3 regions of the Shewanella decolorationis genome follow, and region 2 is predicted to be linked to each of the others. Evidence: predicted binding sites of a transcription regulator. Region 2 holds the regulator's gene; each other region holds the start of a gene.
What was found. The regulator sigma-54, encoded in region 2, starts transcription at its own class of promoters, with help from an activator protein. The targets are predictions, from matches to a motif close to GTTGGCACGNNNNTNGNNT.
Positions count from the first base shown of each region.

Region 1: the regulator sigma-54 is predicted to act here: its motif matches at 2,108-2,126, upstream of flgB (flagellar basal body rod protein FlgB).
Region 3: the regulator sigma-54 is predicted to act here: its motif matches at 5,400-5,418, upstream of glnA (glutamate--ammonia ligase).

Region 1 covers NZ_CP037898.1:1,302,722-1,310,106, forward strand. Annotated here, with positions in the region: gene EYR25_RS05840 (chemotaxis protein CheV) at 154-1,074, shown strand; gene EYR25_RS05845 (CheR family methyltransferase) at 1,177-2,016, shown strand; gene flgB (flagellar basal body rod protein FlgB) at 2,160-2,564, shown strand; gene flgC (flagellar basal body rod protein FlgC) at 2,567-2,983, shown strand; gene flgD (flagellar hook assembly protein FlgD) at 3,008-3,787, shown strand; gene flgE (flagellar hook protein FlgE) at 3,855-5,216, shown strand; gene flgF (flagellar basal-body rod protein FlgF) at 5,388-6,131, shown strand; gene flgG (flagellar basal-body rod protein FlgG) at 6,142-6,930, shown strand; gene flgH (flagellar basal body L-ring protein FlgH) at 6,943-7,385, shown strand, end outside.
Region 2 covers NZ_CP037898.1:548,199-555,583, forward strand. Annotated here, with positions in the region: gene EYR25_RS02370 (molybdate ABC transporter substrate-binding protein) at 1-64, shown strand, start outside; gene mgtE (magnesium transporter) at 413-1,777, opposite strand; gene EYR25_RS02385 (HPr family phosphocarrier protein) at 1,978-2,253, opposite strand; gene rapZ (RNase adapter RapZ) at 2,240-3,094, opposite strand; gene ptsN (PTS IIA-like nitrogen regulatory protein PtsN) at 3,091-3,534, opposite strand; gene hpf (ribosome hibernation promoting factor) at 3,537-3,824, opposite strand; gene EYR25_RS02405 (RNA polymerase factor sigma-54) at 3,853-5,328, opposite strand; gene lptB (LPS export ABC transporter ATP-binding protein) at 5,434-6,165, opposite strand; gene lptA (lipopolysaccharide transport periplasmic protein LptA) at 6,162-6,713, opposite strand; gene lptC (LPS export ABC transporter periplasmic protein LptC) at 6,700-7,260, opposite strand; gene kdsC (3-deoxy-manno-octulosonate-8-phosphatase KdsC) at 7,257-7,385, opposite strand, start outside.
Region 3 covers NZ_CP037898.1:2,604,029-2,611,413, forward strand. Annotated here, with positions in the region: gene EYR25_RS11835 (hypothetical protein) at 1-115, shown strand, start outside; gene EYR25_RS11840 (cupin domain-containing protein) at 286-1,029, shown strand; gene EYR25_RS11845 (TonB-dependent receptor) at 1,260-3,497, opposite strand; gene glnA (glutamate--ammonia ligase) at 3,906-5,315, opposite strand; gene typA (translational GTPase TypA) at 6,281-7,385, shown strand, end outside.

The DNA of each region.
Region 1 (7,385 bases), 750 kb from region 2:
TGAAACTGTTCATTGCCGTTAACTTGGTTGTTGAATGTCAGAAGTTTGACTCAGTTTCAACTATGTTTATCTATAACAAGACGTAAGCAATTAATATGCCTATACTCAAACGAGTTTTAGGGCCGTACATAAACAGAACAACAAGGCAGAGTTATGTCGAGTATTCTTGATTCAGTCAACAAACGAACCCAACTCGTAGGTCAAAACCGGCTAGAACTGTTGCTATTTAAGTTGAATGGTCGTCAACGGTTTGGGATAAACGTATTCAAAGTCAAAGAAGTTTTGCAATGTCCGCCATTAACGACCTTGCCTAAACTTAATCCCTATGTCAAAGGGGTTGCCCATATACGTGGCACCACTATTTCGGTCATCGATCTGAGTGCGGCTACTGGTGGACGTCCTTTAGCAAGTACGGAAAATTGCTTTATTATCATTTCGGAATACAACCGAAGTGTGCAGGGCTTTTTAGTCAGTTCGGTTGAGCGCATCATCAATATGAACTGGGAAGCCATTATGCCACCGCCACAAGGTGCGGGGCGTTACTCTTATTTAACGGCGGTTACTGAAATCGAAGGCGAGCTGGTTGAAATCTTGGACGTGGAAAAGATCCTAGATGAGATTTCTCCAGTCAAAACAGCGATCAGTGAAGAAGTGAATGATCAGCTTACTATCGACAGAAGCCAGCATTACCATATTATGGTGATTGATGATTCAGCGGTTGCTCGTAAGCAAATTATTCGTGCCTTAGAGTCGTTAAATCTACAGATAGATACGGCAAAAGATGGCCGTGAAGCGCTTGATAAACTCAAAGCGATTGCTGGCGAAATGAATAATGTTGCTGAAGAAATCCCGCTGATTATCTCAGATATTGAAATGCCAGAAATGGATGGTTACACCTTAACTGCTGAGATCCGAGATGATCCAAAACTCAAGCATATCAAGGTTGTGCTACATACTTCGTTAAGTGGTGTCTTTAACCAAGCCATGGTACAAAAAGTGGGCGCTAATGACTTTATCGCGAAATTCAATCCTGATGAATTAGCTGCGGCAGTAAACAAGCATTTAAGTTTGTAGTGAGAGTGTGGGTTAGTGCCTAGTGGAGCTTTACGCTATAATCTAGCCCTTATTACATGATTGTTGTGCACTTATTGTGGTGCTTGCTATAGGATCTAGGACGTGAATGTGCCTGATAAATCACTCGCTGAAGCTGAATATAATCAATTTAGGTTGTTCCTAGAACAACATAGCGGAATTGTATTGGGTGAAAATAAACAATACCTAGTACGAAGCCGTCTTGCGCCATTAATGGGGAAATATAACCTACCATCATTATCTGATGTGGTTAAACATTCGATGAAACCCACGGAGCGTGCGCTCAGGGCTGAAGTTATCGATGCGATGACAACGAATGAAACGCTGTGGTTCAGAGATCGCTATCCATTTGAATTGCTAAATAATGTGTTACTGCCTGAATACAGTAAATTAGGCAGGCCATTAAAGATATGGTCAGCAGCCTGTTCATCAGGTCAAGAGCCTTATTCTTTGGCAATGACTATCTTAGAATATCAACAGAAAAAACCGGGTGCATTGCCTGGTGGAGCTTCGATTCAAGCGACGGATTTATCGCCTTCGATGTTGGAGCGTTGTAAGAATGCTGAATACGATAGCTTAGCTTTGGCTCGTGGCTTATCGGAGGAACGTAAGCGCCAGTTTTTTGATGCATTGCCCTCCGGCAACATGCGGGTAAAGGACAACGTTAAGCGCTTGGTGAATTTTCGAGCTCATAATCTGCTTGAGAGTTACACTTTGCTGGGCAAGTTCGACATTATTTTCTGCCGAAATGTGCTGATCTATTTTGCCCCTGAGGCAAAAGCAAAAATTTTGCGGCAATTTGCTGCCGCGTTAAATCCTAAAGGTATCCTCTTTTTAGGCGCTTCTGAATCGATAGCTGGTTTGACCGACGAGTTCGATATGGTGCGTTGCAATCCTGGTATTTATTATCAAAAGAAAACTTAATCTATTGATAATTAATGAAAATTGCCGATAAGTGTCGGTAATTTTTTTGCCAGCAATATCCCTCCAATACTTTCTTCCCTGATATCAGTTTATTGGCACATGAATTGCTTTACTTCCGTGAGAGACACGATGGAGGCAATTTTATGGCGATTAGTTTTGATAAGGCCCTAGGGGTTCACCAATTTACGTTGGGGATACGCGCCGAGCGTGCCGAAGTTATTTCAAGCAATATCGCAAACGCCGATACGCCACATTATAAAGCTCGTGACGTCGATTTTTCTGCGGCATTAAATGTGGCGAAATCCCAGCAACAGCAGCGTAATAGCCTAGAGATGGTGGGCAATGAGCAGCATTTTGGTTTGTCTCAATTGTCGGGGCAGTACGTCAAATTTCGAGTGCCAAACCAGCCTGATACAGGGGATGGTAACACCGTCGATGTCCAACAAGAACAGTCAGCATTTATGCAGAATGCCCTTGAATATCAAATGTCTCTAGGTTTTTTAGACAGTAAATTTAGTGGCATGAAAAAAGCGCTGAGAGGGGATTAATTATGAGTTTATTTAATATCTTCGATGTTGCGGGGTCGGGCATGTCGGCCCAATCTGTGCGGCTAAATACCACGGCGAGTAATATTGCTAACGCCGATTCCGTTTCTAGTAGTATCGATAAAACCTACCGTTCACGCCACCCGATTTTCGAGGCGGAGATGGCGAAAGCACAGAGCCAGCAGCAAGCTGCCCAAGGTGTCACTGTGAAGGGAATTGTCGAGAGTGATAAACCCCTATTAAAAGAGTATTCGCCTGATCACCCGATGGCGGATGCCGATGGCTTTATTTACAAACCAAATGTAAACGTCATGGAAGAAATGGCGGATATGATTTCTGCCTCTCGCTCATATCAGATGAATGTTCAAGTGGCTGAAGCTGCAAAATCTATGCTGCAACAGACACTTGGGATGGGTAAATAATATGTGTTATTTAGGAGGTAAGTTGTGAGCCTCATTAACCAATTGAGCCAAACTTCGTCGCAAGTAGCTCAAACAAAAACTCAATCGAATACAGTAGCGACTAATTCCTCTACAACTTCGACTAGCTCTACAGGCAACCCATTTTTGGATGGATTGCGTTTACCTAGCAAGTCTGCAGTGCCTGACGCTAAGAGCCAACAGCTGACTCAAGAAGATTTTTTCTCATTACTCAGTCAGCAGTTATCGATGCAGGATCCGTTTAAGCCCGTCGATAACGATCAGATGATTGCGCAAATGGCATCGTTTTCTACCGTTGATGGTATTTCTAAGCTCAATGATCAAATTGTTAATTTAAACAGTGTGATGACATCGAGCCAAGCATTACAAGCATCCGGATTAGTCGGACGTAAGGTGTTATTACCGACGGATACTGGGTATATCTCTGCAGAAAGTCCTGGTTTGAATGGCGTAATCAGTACTTCGGAAAAAATTCCCGTCATCAACATTCGAATCGAAGATGAGAAAGGGCAAGTGGTCAGAACATTTACTGTCGATGGTAGTAAGGGCGGTAACACTGATGTCAAGTGGGATGGTTTGAACGATAAAGGGGAACCTGTTGCTGCAGGCAATTACTCCATTAAAGCATCGGGTTTGGTGAATGATAAATCGCAAGCGTTAGCTGTATCAACCTATGGGCATGTTACCAGTGTTTCTTTAGGTACTGCAGCGACAGGTGCCATTTTAAACCTTAAAGGTGGAATGGCCTTTAAGTTGTCGGATGTGCTTGCGATCACGGAAGTTTAATGGTTTTCAAGATGGTAAATGGACGCAACTTGTCCACTATAGAATTGAGCAAAAGTAGAGGTGAATTATGTCGTTTAACATTGCATTGAGTGGCATTTCGGCTGCGCAGAAGGATTTAAACACTACGGCGAACAACATTGCCAATGCGAATACCATTGGTTTTAAAGAGTCGCGTGCTGAATTTGCGGATGTTTACGCTAATTCAATTTTCTCAAACTCAAAAACGGCTGTGGGTGGCGGTGTCGCAACAAGCCAAGTCGCGCAGCAATTCCATCAAGGTAGTTTGCAGCTAACTAATAACTCTTTGGACTTGGCGATTAAGGGTGGTGGCTTTTTTGTGACCGCTTCAGAAATCGGCACCTTAGATCACCAGTTTACCCGTGCGGGTGCATTTAAAGTCGACAAAAATAACTACATGGTTGACTCTGCTGGAAATTATTTGCAAACCTTCCCAGTGGACAAAGATGGTAACTCGACATCAGTAAGTTTAACTACAGCTAAACCAGTACAAATTCCAGACACTGCGGGTAGTCCTGTTCAGACTGAAAACGTTACCTTACAGATGAATCTTAATGCCAAAGATGGTTCACTCGATCCGGCAGCATTCGACCCTCTAGACTCGAAAACCTATAACAGCGTTACTTCAATGACAATTTATGATTCGCTGGGTGAGCCACATATTATGACCACCTACTTTGTGAAGCCAAACAATGGTTCTTACAATGGCGAAAACAATTGGGTCGCTTATTATGCAATTGATGGTAAACAAGTTGATATTTCTGGCCCAGCGGGAACCTATCAGACTGATACCAATGGTGACGGCACTCCCGATGCAACAGGGACTGCGCAAACTGCTGGTGGCTGGAAGGGATCTGTTCTGAAGTTTAATTCGGTCGGTGTGTATACCGGTAGTGATCCTGCCGCCGTGACGACTGAAGTGCTTGGTGTGGGTGGCGCAGGGGTGTTAGGTCCTGGCGCGGATGGTACGCAAGCCGTTAATATCAAGTTCAATGCGCCAACACAATATTCTGCCCCCTTTGCCGCTACTGAATTGTCACAAGACGGAACTACCGTTGGACGTTTAACGAATGTTGAAATTGGCGAAGATGGTTTGATCACCGCCAGTTACTCGAATGGTTCAACTGTGCCATTAGCCCGCGTTGCCTTAGTTCGTTTTGCTAACGAGCAAGGTTTAACTCAGGTAGGTAATACCTCATGGAAGGCGAGTTTATCGTCAGGTCCTGCACTAGCTGGTGAACCTAATAGCGGCACATTTGGAAGCTTAAGTTCTTCAGCGTTAGAGCAATCTAACATTGACTTAACGACTGAGCTAGTCGATTTGATTTCGGCACAACGTAACTTCCAAGCTAACTCTCGTACCCTAGAAGTAAACAACACACTGCAGCAAACTGTTTTGCAGATTCGTTAAGTTGATTGTTCCCTTTCTAAGAGTTGCCGCCTGCGGCAACTCTTAGCCTCTTTAGGCGCCATAGCGATTTCTTCATTATCTTCTCTCAATTTATCAGTTAATTAGCATATGTTTTTATTGGCATGATGCTTGCTTTGCTATTGTCAGGTTGAAAATTTGACGGAGCAGTCTGTGGACAAATTCCTCTACATATCCATGAGCGGAGCTAAGCAAAACATGAATGAGTTGGCTTTGCGCGCCAACAACTTAGCTAACGCCAATACCGATGGATTTAAGTCGGATATGGCACAAGCCAGATCGATGCAAGCCTTTGGTGAAGGATTGCCATCGAGGGTATTTGCCATGGTTGAAACTCCCTCTGCCAATTTTCGTGCAGGTCCAATCAAAAGTACTGGACGTGATCTTGACGTTGCTATTAAAGGAGATGGTTGGTTTGCTGTTCAGGCGCAAGATGGCAGTGAAGCTTATACCCGTTCCGGCAGCTTAAGTTTTGACTCGACGGGTTTGTTACATAACGACCGTGGTAATCCCGTGATGGGGGATGCGGGGCCGATTGTGTTACCGCTGCCTATTGAAAAAGTCACTATTTCGCAGGATGGCATTATCTCTGTACGCCCTCAGGGCGCGACAGCGGAAGTGATCGAAGAGGTGGGACGATTAAAGCTGGTCAATCCTGGTAACGCCCAAATGCTGCGCGGGGAGGATGGGTTATTCCGTTTGACCTCGGGAAATCCAGCGCCAGCCGATCCGAGCGTGTTTGTTGAAAGTGGCGCAGTAGAGGGCAGTAACGTCAATCCAGTGGATGAGATGGTGTCCTTAATTGATTTACAGCGACAATTTGAATTGCAAGTGAAAATGATGAAAACCGCGGAAGAAAACGACCGCGCATCATCTTCGTTAATGCGGATTAGTTAGGAGATAAATTATGCATCCAGCCTTATGGATTAGTAAAACTGGCTTAGACGCACAGCAAACCGATATTGCGGTGATTTCAAACAACGTCGCTAACGCCAGTACTGTCGGCTACAAAAAGAGTCGCGCCGTCTTTGAAGACTTACTCTATCAAACCGTTAACCAAGCGGGGGGCATTAGTGCCTCAAACACTAAGTTGCCAAACGGTTTAAATATCGGTGCGGGTACCAAAGTGGTTGCTACTCAAAAGATGTTTACCCAAGGCAATATGTTAACTACCGATAACTCACTCGATCTGATGATCGAGGGCCCTGGTTTTTTCGAGGTACAACTCCCTGATGGTACCGCGGCTTATACTCGTAACGGCCAATTTACCTTGGATGATACTGGGCAAATTGTCACGCCTGGCTCTGGCTATGTGCTACAACCTGCTATCACCATTCCACCTGATGCGACAAGTATTACCGTATCTGCCGAAGGTGAGGTGTCGGTAAAAATACCTGGAACTGCTGATAACCAAGTTGTGGGTCAGCTCAGTATGTCTGATTTTATTAACCCATCGGGTTTAGACCCTATGGGACAAAACCTGTACACCGAAACCGGTGCCAGTGGCACGCCTATCCAAGGCACTGCATCACTCGATGGTATGGGGGCGATTCGTCAAGGCGCGTTAGAAACCTCTAACGTAAACGTGACCGAAGAGCTGGTGAATCTAATTGAAAGTCAGCGGATCTACGAGATGAACTCTAAAGTCATTTCGGCGGTCGACCAAATGCTGGCTTATGTGAATCAGAATCTATAGAGGCACATTATCATGGCTAGATATATTATTTTGGCCGCTGCGCTCTTGCTTACGGCGTGTAGTTCTACCCCCAAGAAGCCGATTGCAGATGATCCCTTCTATGCGCCGGTTTATCCCGAAGCGCCACCAACCAAAATTGCCGCGACAGGGTCAATTTACCAAGATAGCCAAGCGGCCAGTCTCTATTCGGATATTCGTGCTCACAAAGTGGGAGACATCATCACAATCGTGTTGAAGGAAGCGACTCAGGCAAAAAAGAGCGCGGGTAATCAGATCAAAAAAGGTTCTGATATGACTTTAGATCCCATCTATGCTGGTGGCAGTAATGTATCAGTGGGGGGGATTCCCCTCGACCTACGTTACAAAGACAGTATGAACACTAAGCGAGAATCCGATGCTGATCAAAGTAACAGCTTAGATGGCAGTATTTCTGCCAACGTGATGCAAGTGCTCAA
Region 2 (7,385 bases):
TATTTTATCCCCTGAGGGACAAGCGATTTTAACGGGTTATGGTTTTCAGCCGCCTAAAAAATAGTGCTAATTGACTCATTAAAATGGCGCCCTATGGCGCCATTTTTGTTGTTCGTTTTAGCAGGTTGAGTGCTAGGGCGTGTTGACGTTTCGAGATTAGATTTGTTCGTTCTGGCAAGTACATGCTCGCGAAACGAGGAATGATGTGTCGTTATTCTACTCAAATGACGAGCGGTTCTTATGACAGAAAGTCAGAGCAAGAGCTTGCCAGACGAACCCTTCGGGCAGCATTTGGCTGGCGTTTCTGCTGCGTTATCGTCCGTTTATGTAGAATAACTACACTGCACGGACGTTGCCTTGCATAAAAGCCAGCTAAATTGCTGCAAAAATAACCCTGAAACGTCAATACGCCCTAGTGCATTAAATACAGGGTCGCTAATCCTAGGAAGGCAAACAGACCAATCACATCGGTGACTGTGGTGAGCACCATGCCGCCCGCTAACGCAGGATCCACTTTTAAGCGCTTTAAGATCAGCGGAATACTGGCGCCGGCTAGCCCTGCAACTGTCATATTGATGAGCATTGCGCCGCCAATCAGGCTGGCAAGCGCCATATCGTCTTTCCAAACTAATACCGCGATAAACACCAAAATCGACCACATCAGGCCATTTAAAAAGCCAATGGCGAGTTCTTTGCCTATCAGCCAGCGAGCATTGCTCTGGCCAATATGACCCAAGGCAATCCCGCGGATAACAAGAGCTAAGGTTTGATTGCCCGCGACCCCGCCCATGCTCGGGACAATCGTCATTAAAATCGCAATCGTAGCAAATTGTTCGATTGTGCCTTCAAACATATTGCTGACAGAGGCTGCCAGCAGGGCGGCAAACAGGTTAATCGTCAGCCAGAGTGAGCGGCGGAAAGTACTCTTCACTACAGGGGCGAAGGTGTCTTCATCATCGTCCATCCCCGCCATCCCCATCATGGAGTGCTCGGCGTCCTCACGGATAACATCCACCACGTCATCGATGGTGATACGCCCGAGTAATTTGCCCTCGCTATCGACCACGGGCGCGGACACCCAGTCATGGCGCTCGAACAGCTGCGCTACTTCACTGTCGGACATGCCCACGGGAATGCTCTCGATATCGGTATCGATAATGCTGCTGATATGAGTATTGGGATCGCAGGTGAGCAGATCCGTAAGTTTGACCCCACCGAGCACGCGATCGTGCTTATCCACCACGTATAAGGTGTCCGTGGTGTCGGGCAGATTGCCCCGTTGGCGCAAATAACGCAGTACCACATCGATATTCACATCGGGCCTTAAGGTCACAGTATCTGTGTTCATTAAGCTGCCCGCAGTTTCATCGGGGTAGGAGAGCGCTTGCTCAACCCGCTGGCGGTTTTGCAGACTCATGGACTGCAATACTTGTTTATACACTGCATCAGGTAGGCTTCGCAGGATATAAGCGAGATCGTCCGTGTCCATGCTGGCGGTGGCCTTGGCGACCCGCTCAGGGCTCATGGCACTGATCAGCGGATCTTTTAGCTCTTCACTGAGCTCATCGAGAATATCCCCGAGCTGATCTTGATCGACAAGTTGCCATAGCACTTGCCGCGCCTTAGGGGGCGAGGACTCTAAAATCAATGCGATATCCGACGCCGCCATGTTTTGCAGCATTTGCCTGACATGCACAAACATACCGCTATTGAGGGCATGGCTCAGTTGGTCGAGACGTTGTTCGACTTGTAAGCTGTCTGAGGCTTCTACAGGCATGTTTCCTCCAAGGTGGCGACGGTGGATAGGCGGGCGTTTAGCTATTGAGGACTTAAGCCAAAGCGCAGCAGTATATTGTAATTGAGCGCACGGGAGGGCGTCGAGTCACAAATGTGTTTAACTTGTATAAGGTGCTGAAATCAAAACCAAACAGGGTACTGAATAACGGCAGGGATCATCGAGATGAGATGTCGAGGCTATTAGCAGGCTTCGTCGAACTTAGCGTCGATAAGCGCGCAAATGGCATTGAGTGCAGGCTCCGCATCCGGGCCTTCGGCAATCAGGGTAATGGTTTTACCCATGCCAGTTTCTAGCATAAGGAGCCCTAACACACTGGCGGCAGAGGCCTGTTTTTCACCTTGGATCAGCGTAATGCTGGCATCAAACTCTGAGGCCAACACCACGAGTTTTGTCGCGGCGCGGGCATGTAAACCAAGCTTATTGCAGATGGTGACTTGGCGCTCAAGCTTTGGCATGGCTTAACTCTCGGTGGCGGGCATTCACTTTGTGTTTACCGTTGCTAAAGCGTTTAGCCAGTTGCTCGGCCACATAAACCGATCTGTGTTGACCGCCAGTACAGCCGATGGCGATGGTCAGATAGCTGCGGTTATTACGCTCTAAGTGGGGCAACCAAGTCTCGAGTAAATTCTCGATTTGCCAGATGAACTTATTGACCAGTGGCTGGCGATTTAAAAATTCCGCCACGGGTTCATCTAGGCCGGTTAGTGGACGCAGTTCGAGTTCCCAATGGGGATTAGGTAAAAAGCGCACATCAAACATAAAGTCGGCTTCGGTTGGCATACCATGCTTAAAACCGAAGGACTCAAAGTTAATCACCAGTTCCTTATCGACACTGCCAAGCAGGATTTGCCGTACTTGGTCGCTGAGTTCATAGATATTCAGATTCGAGGTATCTATGTAGTGATCCATCTGCTGAGACAGGGGCTCGAGCAATTTGCCTTCAAGCTTAATGGCTTCTTGCAGAGAAACACGGCTCTTAGATAAGGGATGTAAGCGTCGAGTCTCGCTGTAGCGTTTGAGTAGCACTTTATCGCTGGAGTTTAAGAAGAAGCTAGTAAGTTCAGTGCCCGCAGGCAGGCTGGCAAGCTGTTTGACGAGTACCTTGTCTTGCTCCGGCAGGTTACGCACGTCGACGCTGATGGCGACGAGATCGTTACTGCCCTTGAGCTGTTCGAGTAAGCTGCCAATCAGCGGCAAAGGAAGATTGTCGACACAATAGTAGCCGAGATCTTCAAGCACTCTTAGTGCGACCGATTTGCCCGAGCCTGAGCGCCCTGACACTATGACCAGTTTCATCCAGTGATTACCTGATAGAGTTCCGTTTCATCATGCGTCTTGCGCAATTGCTTCAATATTTGTTTGTCACTGAGCTTTTCAGCCATGCAGGACAAAGTGCTTAAGTGCTGTTGACATTGGTCAGCAGGCACTAGCAGCGCAAATAAAATGTCGACAGGTTGTTTATCGATAGCATCAAAGGCTATCGGCTCCTCACATTTCACCAATATGGCTATGGGTTGTGTTATATCGGTTAATCGACCATGTGGAATGGCGATGCCGTTACCTATACCTGTGCTCCCCATCTTTTCGCGCGCCACAAGGCTTTCGAAGATCTCTTGAGATGAGAGGGTGGGGTACTGGGCAGCGGCTAAGTCGCTGATAAGTTCCAGTACCTTTTTCTTACTGCCCGGAGTGGCGCAGGTCGTGCATTCCGGCCGCAGTATGGTACGAAGTTCCATTGCTAGTGTTTTGTTAACTTCTCTTTGTGTTTAATAACCTGACGATCAAGCTTGTCGATCAGGACGTCTATGGCAGCATACATATCTGCATGCTCTGAAGTCGCGAAGACTTCACCACCGGTGAGGTTGATTCTCGCTTCGGCAATTTGTTGCATTTTCTCAACATTGAGCACAACGTGCACATTATTGATCTGTTCGAAATGACGTTCAAGTTTTGAAAACTTTTCCTCAACATAAGCCCGTAACGATTCAGTAATCTCGATATGGTGTCCACTCAGGTTTATTTGCATATAAACGTCCTCCGATTTCCACTTTAGGCTATAAACTTTTACGCTGATTGGAAGGGGGAATAAGCATCGCTTCTCTGTACTTCGCAATGGTTCTGCGCGCAACGTTAATTCCCTGTTCTGCCAGAAGTTGTGCCATCTTGCTGTCGCTTAATGGTTTTTTCTGGTTTTCCGCTGCAACCAGTTTCTTAATGAAGGCTCTGATTGCCGTGGATGAGCACTCACCGCCATCATCAGTCCCGACGTGGCTTGAGAAGAAATATTTTAGTTCAAAAAGTCCCTTTGGGGTATGCATGTATTTTTGTGTGGTCACCCGTGAAATGGTGGACTCATGCATCTCTACCGCTTCAGCGATATCGTTTAGGACCATAGGTTTCATGGCTTCTTCACCGTATTCGAAGAAACCCTGTTGGTATTGCACTATGCAGTTTGCCACCTTGAGCAGTGTTTCGTTACGGCTTTCAAGGCTTTTAATAAACCACTTGGCTTCTTGCAGATGCCCGCGGATAAATTGGCTATCGGCTTGGCTTTTGGTGCTGCGCGCCATGGCTGCATATTGCTGATTAACATTGATTTTTGGCATGCAATCTGGATTTAACTCGACCACCCAGCGACCGTTTTTCTTCGATACCGACACATCGGGGATGACATATTCTTCATCAACAGGGGTGATGAGCAAACCGGGACGAGGGTTTAAGGTTTGGATCAGCGCTATGCTGTCCCTTAACTCGTCTTCTTTGAGTTTGGTCTTACGCATCAACAACCTAAAATCGCGGGCAGCGATCAGATCTAAATGATCTTTGATCAGCATGCGGGCGTTTTCGAGGTGTGGAGTATCCGGTGAAAAGTGGGAGAGTTGGATAAGCAGACATTCGCTTAAATCCCTTGCGGCGACACCGACGGGATCGAAGTGTTGAATACGCTTGAGTACGGCTTCGACTTCATCCAGTTCTATTTCGGGATTGCCCATGGCTTCGAGGATATCTTCAGTACTTTGAGTGAGATAACCTTGATCGTCGATGGCATCAATAATCGCGGTAGCGATGGCTAAATCGGTTTCAGAGAAGGGCGTGAGGTTTTTCTGCCATTCTAAATGTTCGTAAAGGCCTTCACTGGTTTCCCCTTGGAAGGGCATGTCATCTTCACGGCTGGCGCCTGAACCTGAGTTTGGCGATGCGGTAAAGACTTCATCCCAAGTGGTGTCCATGGGCAGTTCTTCGGGCAAGGATTCTTTGGTCAGCGACTCGGCAATGTCCACGGTGGAATTGTCTTGTTCCTGTGGCTGAGCCGTCGTTTCGCTAAAGTCGGTATCGGCGATATCTTGATTACGTTCGCTAGGCGCGTCGAATTGCTCCTCTTCCAGCTCGAGAAGAGGATTAGAGTCTAAGGCTTGCTGGATCTCTTGCTGCAGTTCCAATGACGACAGTTGCAACAGACGAATGGCCTGTTGGAGTTGTGGCGTCATGGTTAACTGTTGACCCAGTTTGAGCTGGAGTGACGCTTTCATGTTACCGCTGATCCCTACGTTATTATTTTGAATTTAGGCCGCTTGTTATCATATTGATGGCGCTGATAAGCCAAAATTCAAGGCTAATTGGCTCTGTTTAAGTAACTATAGCCTGAATTGTTCACCTAAGTACACAGCCCTAACTTGCTGATTGTCTAAGATCTCTGCGGGAGTTCCTTCGGCTATCAGGTTTCCGTGACTGACAATGTAAGCATGTTCACAGACGTCTAAGGTCTCACGCACATTGTGGTCTGTGATCAGTACCCCAAGGCCTCGGCTCTTGAGTTGTTCGATGATTTTCTTGATATCGATAACCGAAATCGGGTCGACACCGGCGAAGGGTTCATCGAGCAGAATAAACTTAGGATTGGCCGCTAAGGCGCGGGCAATTTCGACGCGGCGACGTTCGCCGCCCGATAACGACATGCCTTGGCTATCGCGAATATGGGTGATATGGAACTCTTCGAGCAGATGTTCCAGCTCTTCTTCGCGTTGGTCGCGATTGAGCTCTTTACGGGTTTGCAGTACCGCCATGATATTGTCGTGCACGGTCAGCTTACGGAAGATACTGGCTTCCTGTGGTAGGTAACCAATGCCTTTGCGAGCGCGCAGATGCATGGGATCGGCAGTTAAATCATCGTTATCGATAAAGATATGGCCTTTATCGCTTTTGACTAAGCCCACGACCATGTAAAAGGTGGTGGTTTTACCCGCGCCGTTTGGGCCGAGTAAGCCGACGACTTGACCCGTTTTGACCGTCAGGCTGACATCTTTCACAACCTGACGACTCTTATAACTCTTGGCGAGATTCTGTGCTTTTAAGGTGATTTGGGTCATTTAGGATCCTGTTTTTTCACAGGTTTGTCTGCGGGCTGATTCTTGAGTTCTTCCTGATAGTTGTCAGGTTTAATAATGGTAATCACGCGATCATCACCGCTACCCGTGCTCTCCGCGATCAGTTTTTGCTGAATAATATCGTAACGGATGAGGTTACCCGTGACTTGGCTACCCGCTTGGTCAAGGGTCGCTGAACCCGTTAAGGTTAAGGTACGAGTCGCCATTTCATAGCGAATTTCTTTGGCACTTGCTGAAGCAGGGCGTCCATCATCCAGAATTTGGCTGTAGGTCGCAGGATTCCCCGTTGCGACTAAAATCTTGCTGTTTTCGCCTTCGGCAGAAAACGCACGTAGTTGATTTGCATTAATTTTTATCGAGCCCTGGGTTACTTCTACCGGACCGAAGAAAATGATCTGGTTATTTTTAATGTCCGCAGTTTGGCTGACGGCTTTGATTTTTACTTCTTGCTGTAAGTCACCGACCTTGGCGAAGGCGCTCATGCTAGTGATTAGCATTAGGCCGACAAGTAATATGTTATTTTGCTTCATAGGTTCCTACTACCTGACTGGTCAATTGCACTTCCTGCGCGTTAAGGTCGGCATAAAGGCCTTGCCCTTGAATATTAAAATCTTTCCCTGTGACGTAAATGATGCGGTCAGAGGTCATTATCATAGTGTTGAGATCGAGTTCTAAAAAACTGGTGGACAATGTCTGTATGGGTTCACCAGGGCTGATGGCATCGATAATAACATTCTTTTCTAATACAACCTTGCCGGTATCTTTGTTGAGTCGACCTTGGTCGGCTCGGATCTGCCATTTTGCTTTACCTTGGTCGGGATAGACAAGATAGACAGGCTGAGTAAAGTCGGTCTGGTTTTTCAGCTCATAGTGCTCCATGTGCTTTGCCGTGACGCGACTGTTAACTTGCCCTTGCTCATTAAACTCAATGCTACGCAGATCTTCGATAATGTAATCGGGTCTATCACTGACGTTCAAGCTGTCATCCGTATCGCCACCACGTTTTTGCTGCACTTGCCAATATAGCACCAGCGCAGTACCAAAAAAGGCGATAATGGCGAGGGTCACACGACTCATATGCTCATCCCATGGGCGGAAGTGAACTTATTTTGGCTCAGCAACAGCAGATCCGTGAGTTCCCTGAGTGCGCCATGTCCACCATTTAAGTGAGTCACAAAATGGGCGTGTTGACGGACATAGGG
Region 3 (7,385 bases), 2.1 Mb from region 2:
CCTAGGTATTGAAGTGGGCCGCTATCAAATTGAGGATAACAACAGCTCTGCTCATCCCAATGCGCAGAAGGGAAAGTCCAACTACGCGCAGTTAAGCATACAATTGCAGCTGTAAAGCGGCTCAGACGGTAAGATTATTCGCGAGTAAAGTCACGAATAAGTTTGCCACTCAAAACATGCCGTGATCCAATTCACCTTTACCATCAACCAATCATTTTATTGTTAGTCACGTAACAACATAACTAACAGAATATCGCCATTAAGCGATGTAGAAATAGGATTGGAATGATGAAATTAAAAATGCTTTTCGGATTAGCCGCACTGACTTCAACAGCGGTTATGGCTCAAGGCCCACAATGTAACCATGCGCAACTGCCGTATCAACAAATGACGCCAGTGCCGTACGACAGCACACCCTATGTGCCGCAAAACTCTATGCCAGAGCAGTGCCGCAACCCTGAAATCGAGGCTTATATTGCCGATTGGGAAGCTGGCAAAATCGACTTTAACACCATCAAACCCAATGACAGCATTGCCGCTGACCAACGTTTTTGTAAAACCTTGGATGACCACGGTAACGTGCTCGAAGCCAAAAACTGCGATCCTAAAAACTCACCTGTGGGTTATATCTGGAAAGAGCTATCAGATAGCCCTGTCGTAATTGGTATCACCAATGGCTTGAAATCAGACCATGAGCCACATTTCCACGGTCAACCAGAGTGTTACTACGTGGTCAACGGCACCAGTAAGACACTGGCAAACAATAAATTTGAAACACTGGCCAAAGGTCAATACTTCTATATTCCTGGTGCTCATATCCACAACACCCCAATCCTCAATAAAGAAGGTTTAGGTGTGTTTTACTGGTATCCGAACAACGCGCACTTTGATGGATTTAAATACTACTGGCGTAAAGATGTTAAAAACCTACGCGTAGCCGAAGAAGCCTTTGACCGCGTAGATGCGATCCGTAAACGCGATTTAAACCTAGGCCCATATGGTACCAACGAACAATTTTTCAAAAACTAGTTAGGGTTATTGAAACTAAACACCGATAAAGTTCGAAATTGATTTAACTCATTGTTTTATTGGTGTTGTTCAATCGTTATTAGCTGGCTATCGTGGTATTTACATCTGAAGCCTGATTGATTTATCTGAATAAAAAACGGTCCACTGTAGGACCGTTTTTTTTGGTTTGTAACACTTGGTCAACCCTACCTAATGGAAGGCTGACACAAGTGATTCTTTTTAGCCTGTTATCACCAACTCAGTTGATAATTGAGGGCAAAGGTGCGGCCACGGCCATGGTAGTCGAACATAGACTCAGGACCGTAGGTCGGGCTGTAGAAGTACACAGCTCGTTGGCCCCATAGGGTGCTGTAGTCTTTATCGAGCAGGTTTTCGATGCCGTAGCTCAGGGTACCGACGGGTAAATCGATAGAGCCCAGTAAATCCAGTGTCGTGTAGCTATCAAGCTCACTCGCTAGGCCATCATTGGTTTTGAAGCGATAGTCGTACTCGGCGCTAAAACTGTGCTCAGCCTGTAAACGTATCTTCTGTGTGTCGCCGCGCCAGCCAATAAAGGCGGTGGCCTTAGAGGGCGAGGCATAAGTGACGGTTTCATCGATCCAATTATTCTCATCCTTCACTTCACTGCGCACCAAATGCAGGTTGGTGCCGACTTGCCAGTCCGAGGTGATATCAAAGTTCAGCTGTGCCTCTAAGCCATAGCTGCGCTTATCTTGGTCTTTGACATTGATGGTCAGATCTTTGCTGTTGACCTCAATGACCTTGTCAGACACCGCATAGTAGACGCTGGCTTGCGCCTGCCAACGGTCTGCAAGATAACGCCATCCCAGCTCCATGGAGTCGGTCTTGATCCCGTCAAGGCGGGTATCATTGATATTGATGCTATTTTGCAGCTTTAAGTAACCGTCGGCATCGGCCTTGTAGGTGCCGCGGCCATAGTATTTCGACAGGTCTGGCAGTTCAAAGCCTTGGGAATAGGCAAGCCAGAGTTGTTGGTCTTGGCTCAACTTGGCCACCAAGCCAAGGTTGACTAAGCCTATGTTATAGTCGGTGCTGCCGCTTTTAATGGCGTCGGCTCCCTTGGCCTTGCCAGAGGCAATCGCTACCTGTTGGTTATAACCGATAAAATCATCAACACTGTTTTCCATCTGTTGATAACGGTAGCCAGCGTTTAGCACCAAAAAGCTATTCATCTCCCAACTGCTTTGGATAAATGCCGCAATGGATTCGACCGAAAAGTCGACATAACGCCCGGTAGTGAACAGCTCGCGCATCACTAAGCCGCCGTGTTGGTTGGCGGCATCGAGGTTGAAGCTCATTTGGTTCGAATCAAAACTTTCTTTGTCCCAATCCAGTCCCCAAGTGAGTGTGAGGCTATCGACGGGTTTGGATTCTACGACCGCCTTTAAACCATAGATGCTGGTGTTTTGGGCCGATGCTGAGAAGTTGTAGACACCACTGGTTTCATTGACATAGGGGAATGGGTGGAAATCCAGATTCTCCTTGCGATAAAAGCCTTGTAAATACAGGGTTTGACCCAGAAACTCATCCTGGGAGTAGGACAGATTCAGTAAAGTGCGCTCGGTGGCTGGGCTGCGATCAGCGTCTAATCCCTTACGGGTTTCCAGCACTGAGGCATCGCCCGTGACACCGGAGAAGTTCTCACCCATATACAGGCCATGTTCTTCGTCTGAACCATTGCGATAGTATTGCGCCATGGCGCTCAGATTTGCGTCATTGGCAAGCTGCCAATCCATATTCGCCATTAAATCATAACCTTGGGTGTACTGCATTCCGGTTTGGGAGATATCCTGCATCACAGGATTACCACTGCCATCAAACCACTGGCCGTTTTCCTGCCAAGCGGCGCTGAATCGTCCCTTTACTGAATCACTGCCCCCGGTAACCGCCAGCGCGGTGCGATAATCTAAATCATCACTGCTATTAAAGCCGGACTTAAATCCTGCTTCGGCCTCGAAGGTATCGCTGCTGTCAGCCGCTTTTTTAGTGACAATATTAATGGCACCGCCCAGTGCGCCACCACCATAGATAGCCGACGCGCCAGCCAGCACTTCGATGCGGGCAATATTAAATGGATCGATACTGTCGAGCTGACGGCTGATGCTGCGGGAGGTGTTCATCGACACGCCATCGATTAATACCACCATGGCGCGGCCGCGAATATTTTGGCCAAAGTTGGTGCGCCCTTGGCTGGACACATCCATCGACGGCACCAAGGCGGCGAGCATTTCCTTAATCCCTTTGCCGCTATCGGTTTGCTCGCGAATGCTGGCTTCATCAATGATCCACACAGTGCTGGAGAGATCGCTGATTTGGGTCGGTGAGCGGGTGGCGGAGACCACCATACGCTCCATCTCGTTTTCAGCGGCTGTCGCCACATTAATAAGCCCCAGTTGGCAGATAACTGCGGCGGCGACTAGGCTTATCGGCCCCATAGACTTAGGCATAGCATTCTCCATCAAAAACAACAGGTACATGAGAAGCCAAAAGGACAGCACTGTGGTGCCATTTTCTCGCGACCCAGAAAGCGTTTTTAATGGTTTGAATTCAATGCGCTAACTGAATATGAATGGAGAGTATTCTGTGTTTGGCTCCAAAAAAGACGCATTATTATAGTTGTAATCGAGAATCGTTCTTAATTGAATTTACAAAGCCTTTACTTTTTTACGCGTCCCAAATCACCAGTCGACAACAAATGGACAAATAACAACGAGAGGGCGGGGTTATGCGGGTTGATGGTGGGTAAAGCTATGTCAGATAGGTATTAAATCCGCAGGTGATTAGAGACAAAAAAGCCCCGACAGAAGACTGTCGGGGCTTTTAGGTGTAGTGCAACTAATCGATGCCGTTAGCCATTACAGGCTGTAGTACATCTCGAACTCTAATGGGTGAGTTGTACGGCTTACACGCTCAGCTTCTGCAGATTTCAGTGCAATGTAAGATTGGATGAAATCTTCGCTGAATACACCGCCGCGAGTTAAGAACTCGTGGTCAGCTTGCAGGTTCTCAAGTGCGTTTTCTAATGAAGTCGCCACTTGTGGGATTTCAGCCGCTTCTTCCGCTGGCAGATCGTACAAGTCTTTATCCATCGCTTCGCCTGGATGGATCTTGTTTTGGATACCGTCGATACCCGCCATCAGCAGTGCTGCGAAACCTAAGTATGGGTTTGCATGTGGATCTGGGAAGCGAGTTTCGATACGACGCGCTTTTGGACTTGGTACCACTGGAATACGGATTGAAGCGCTGCGGTTACGTGCTGAGTAAGCTAACATCACTGGTGCTTCAAAGTGTGGTACTAAACGCTTGTAAGAGTTAGTGCTTGGGTTAGTGAAAGCGTTAAGCGCGCGAGCGTGCTTGATGATACCACCGATGTAGTACAGTGCAGTTTCACTTAAACCAGCGTATTTGTCGCCAGCGAACAGGTTCACACCGTCTTTAGCTAAAGATTGGTGAACGTGCATACCGCTACCGTTGTCGCCAACGATTGGCTTAGGCATGAAAGTCGCAGTCTTACCGTAGGCGTGAGCCATGTTGTGTACTACGTACTTCAGAATTTGGATTTCGTCCGCTTTCTTAGTCAGAGTGTTGAAGCGAGTTGCGATTTCGTTTTGACCCGCAGTCGCCACTTCATGGTGGTGAGCTTCAACCACTTGACCCATTTCTTCGAGCACTAAACACATAGCGCTACGTAAGTCTTGTGATGAGTCAACAGGCGCAACTGGGAAGTAACCGCCTTTCACGAATGGACGGTGACCAGTGTTACCACCTTCGTAGCTAGTGCCTGAGTTCCATGCCGCTTCTTTAGCGTCGATTTTCACGAAACAACCAGACATATCAGTACCGAAACGTACGTCGTCGAACAGGAAGAATTCTGGTTCTGGTCCAACTAATACAGTGTCAGCGATACCGGTAGAGCGTAAGTATTCTTCCGCTTTTTTCGCGATAGAACGTGGGTCGCGATCATAACCAGTCATAGTGCCTGGCTCGAGAATGTCACAGCGGATCAGTGCAGTCGTTTCTTCGGTGAATGGGTCTAGTACAAACGTGGTTGGGTCTGGCATCAGCACCATGTCTGATTCGTTAATGCCTTTCCAGCCAGCGATTGACGAACCGTCAAACATTTTGCCGTCTTCGAAGAAATCAGCGTCTACCTGATGAGCAGGGATAGATACGTGCTGCTCTTTACCTTTGGTGTCGGTAAAACGTAAATCAACAAACTTAACTTCTAATTCTTCAAGTTGCTTTAAAACTGATTCAACTGACATTCTCAAGTCTCCGGTAGGGTAAAGGGATGTCCCTTCTATAATCTTTTAACTCAAGTCGCGCTTGAGCCAAACTTACAAGCTATATAGCGATATCTATGCCAACAATTTAAGGTGTTGATAATCAAAGGCTATATATTTTAGTGCACAGCAATTTGCTCAGCGTTGCACTATCTTGGTGCGTTTGTGTGTGGCATTTTGGTGCATTCATCCATTTTGGTGCGCACCGTCACAACACCATTTTAGTGCAAGGGATTTGGTGGCAATCTTGCCACGCTTATTTCTCCTGATTCTCGTCGGCTGATTAAGCTCATGAACTAGGCTTTTTGACTTTGCTTGAATCAAACAAAGCACAATGAATCTAGCACATTAGTTATGCTTGAGAATCGCTTAAGTTCACTATTTCAATCGCTCGCAATAATGTCACAAAACCGTGGCAATCTAAGCTATTTTTCGCGGGGCGGTTATGGATGGATATATTGAATAACGCTTAATTATCAATCCATTAAAATCGTTGTTCGCAATGGGGAATAGAGTTTGTTGAAACTGACGCCAAAGTCATCCGCAGAAACCGTTAACTGATGCCAGTCATGCATATTTTTATGGCTTAATCTGGCACGTTACGGCTTGATGGCGTGGATTGACTATACTTATGGCTGCTTTGTGCTGTGCGGCAAAGGAAGCGCAGAGTGAAAAACAGTGAATTCAGCTGCTTAGCTTAGTCGATGACAAGATAAACTGGCGAATTGTCTGCATATTAACGGTGCATTTAGGCTATTTGACTCAGGCAGAAGAGTGCCTTTTGAGTACAGTGATCAATAAATTGTTTTATAAGTGTTCAAAAATAATCCTGTGCGGCAGGGCCGCTCTGGAGTAGAATGTCACGCTTTTTTATGGCGACTCAACGTAGATTGCTATAACGAATATTGAAATATCCCTATTTTTGTTTGATGGTAAGAGGTTTATCCGTGCTAGAGAATTTACGTAACATCGCCATTATTGCGCACGTTGACCATGGCAAAACGACCCTGGTTGACAAGCTGCTGTCGCAATCAGGAACCCTTGCAACCCGGGGAGAAGCTACTGAGCGGGTGATGGACTCCAACGATCTTGAAAAGGAACGTGGGATCACGATTCTGGCAAAGAATACTGCCATCAAGTGGAACGACTACCGCATTAACATCGTAGACACCCCAGGCCACGCCGACTTCGGTGGTGAGGTTGAGCGTGTTCTGTCTATGGTGGACTCAGTATTACTGCTGGTTGACGCTGTTGACGGTCCAATGCCACAGACTCGCTTCGTAACCAAGAAAGCGTTCGCCCAAGGCTTAAAGCCAATCGTTGTTATCAACAAGATTGACCGTCCTGGTGCTCGCCCTGATTGGGTTATCGACCAAGTATTTGACCTGTTCGACAACTTAGGTGCGACTGACGAGCAATTAGATTTCCCAATCGTTTATGCCTCTGCATTAAACGGTTTTGCGACTTTAGATCCGGACGAAGTAAGCGCAGATATGACGCCGCTGTTCCAGACTATCGTTGAAAAAGTTTCTCCACCTGCAGCTGACGCTGAAGGTCCATTCCAGATGCAAATTTCTCAACTCGATTACAACTCATACGTGGGTGTTATCGGTGTTGGTCGCATCAAGCGTGGTAGCATCAAGACTAACCAGCAGGTAAGTGTGATCGGTGCTGACGGTAAAGTGCGCAACGGTAAAATGGGCCAAGTATTAGGTTACATGGGCTTAGAGCGTACCGAAGTTGACGTAGCAAACGCTGGCGACATCGTGGCGATTACTGGTTTAGGCGAGCTGAAAATCTCTGACACAGTATGTGCCGCAGGTAATGTTGAAGCGCTGCCGCCATTGTCAGTTGACGAACCAACACTGACCATGACTTTCCAAGTCAACACTTCACCTTTCGCAGGTAAAGAAGGTAAGTACGTAACTTCACGTAACATTCTTGAGCGTCTGCAACAAGAATTAGTCCACAACGTGGCACTGCGTGTTGAAGAAACCGATAGCCCAGACCGTTTCGCGGTATCTGGCCGTGGTGAATTACACTTATCTATCC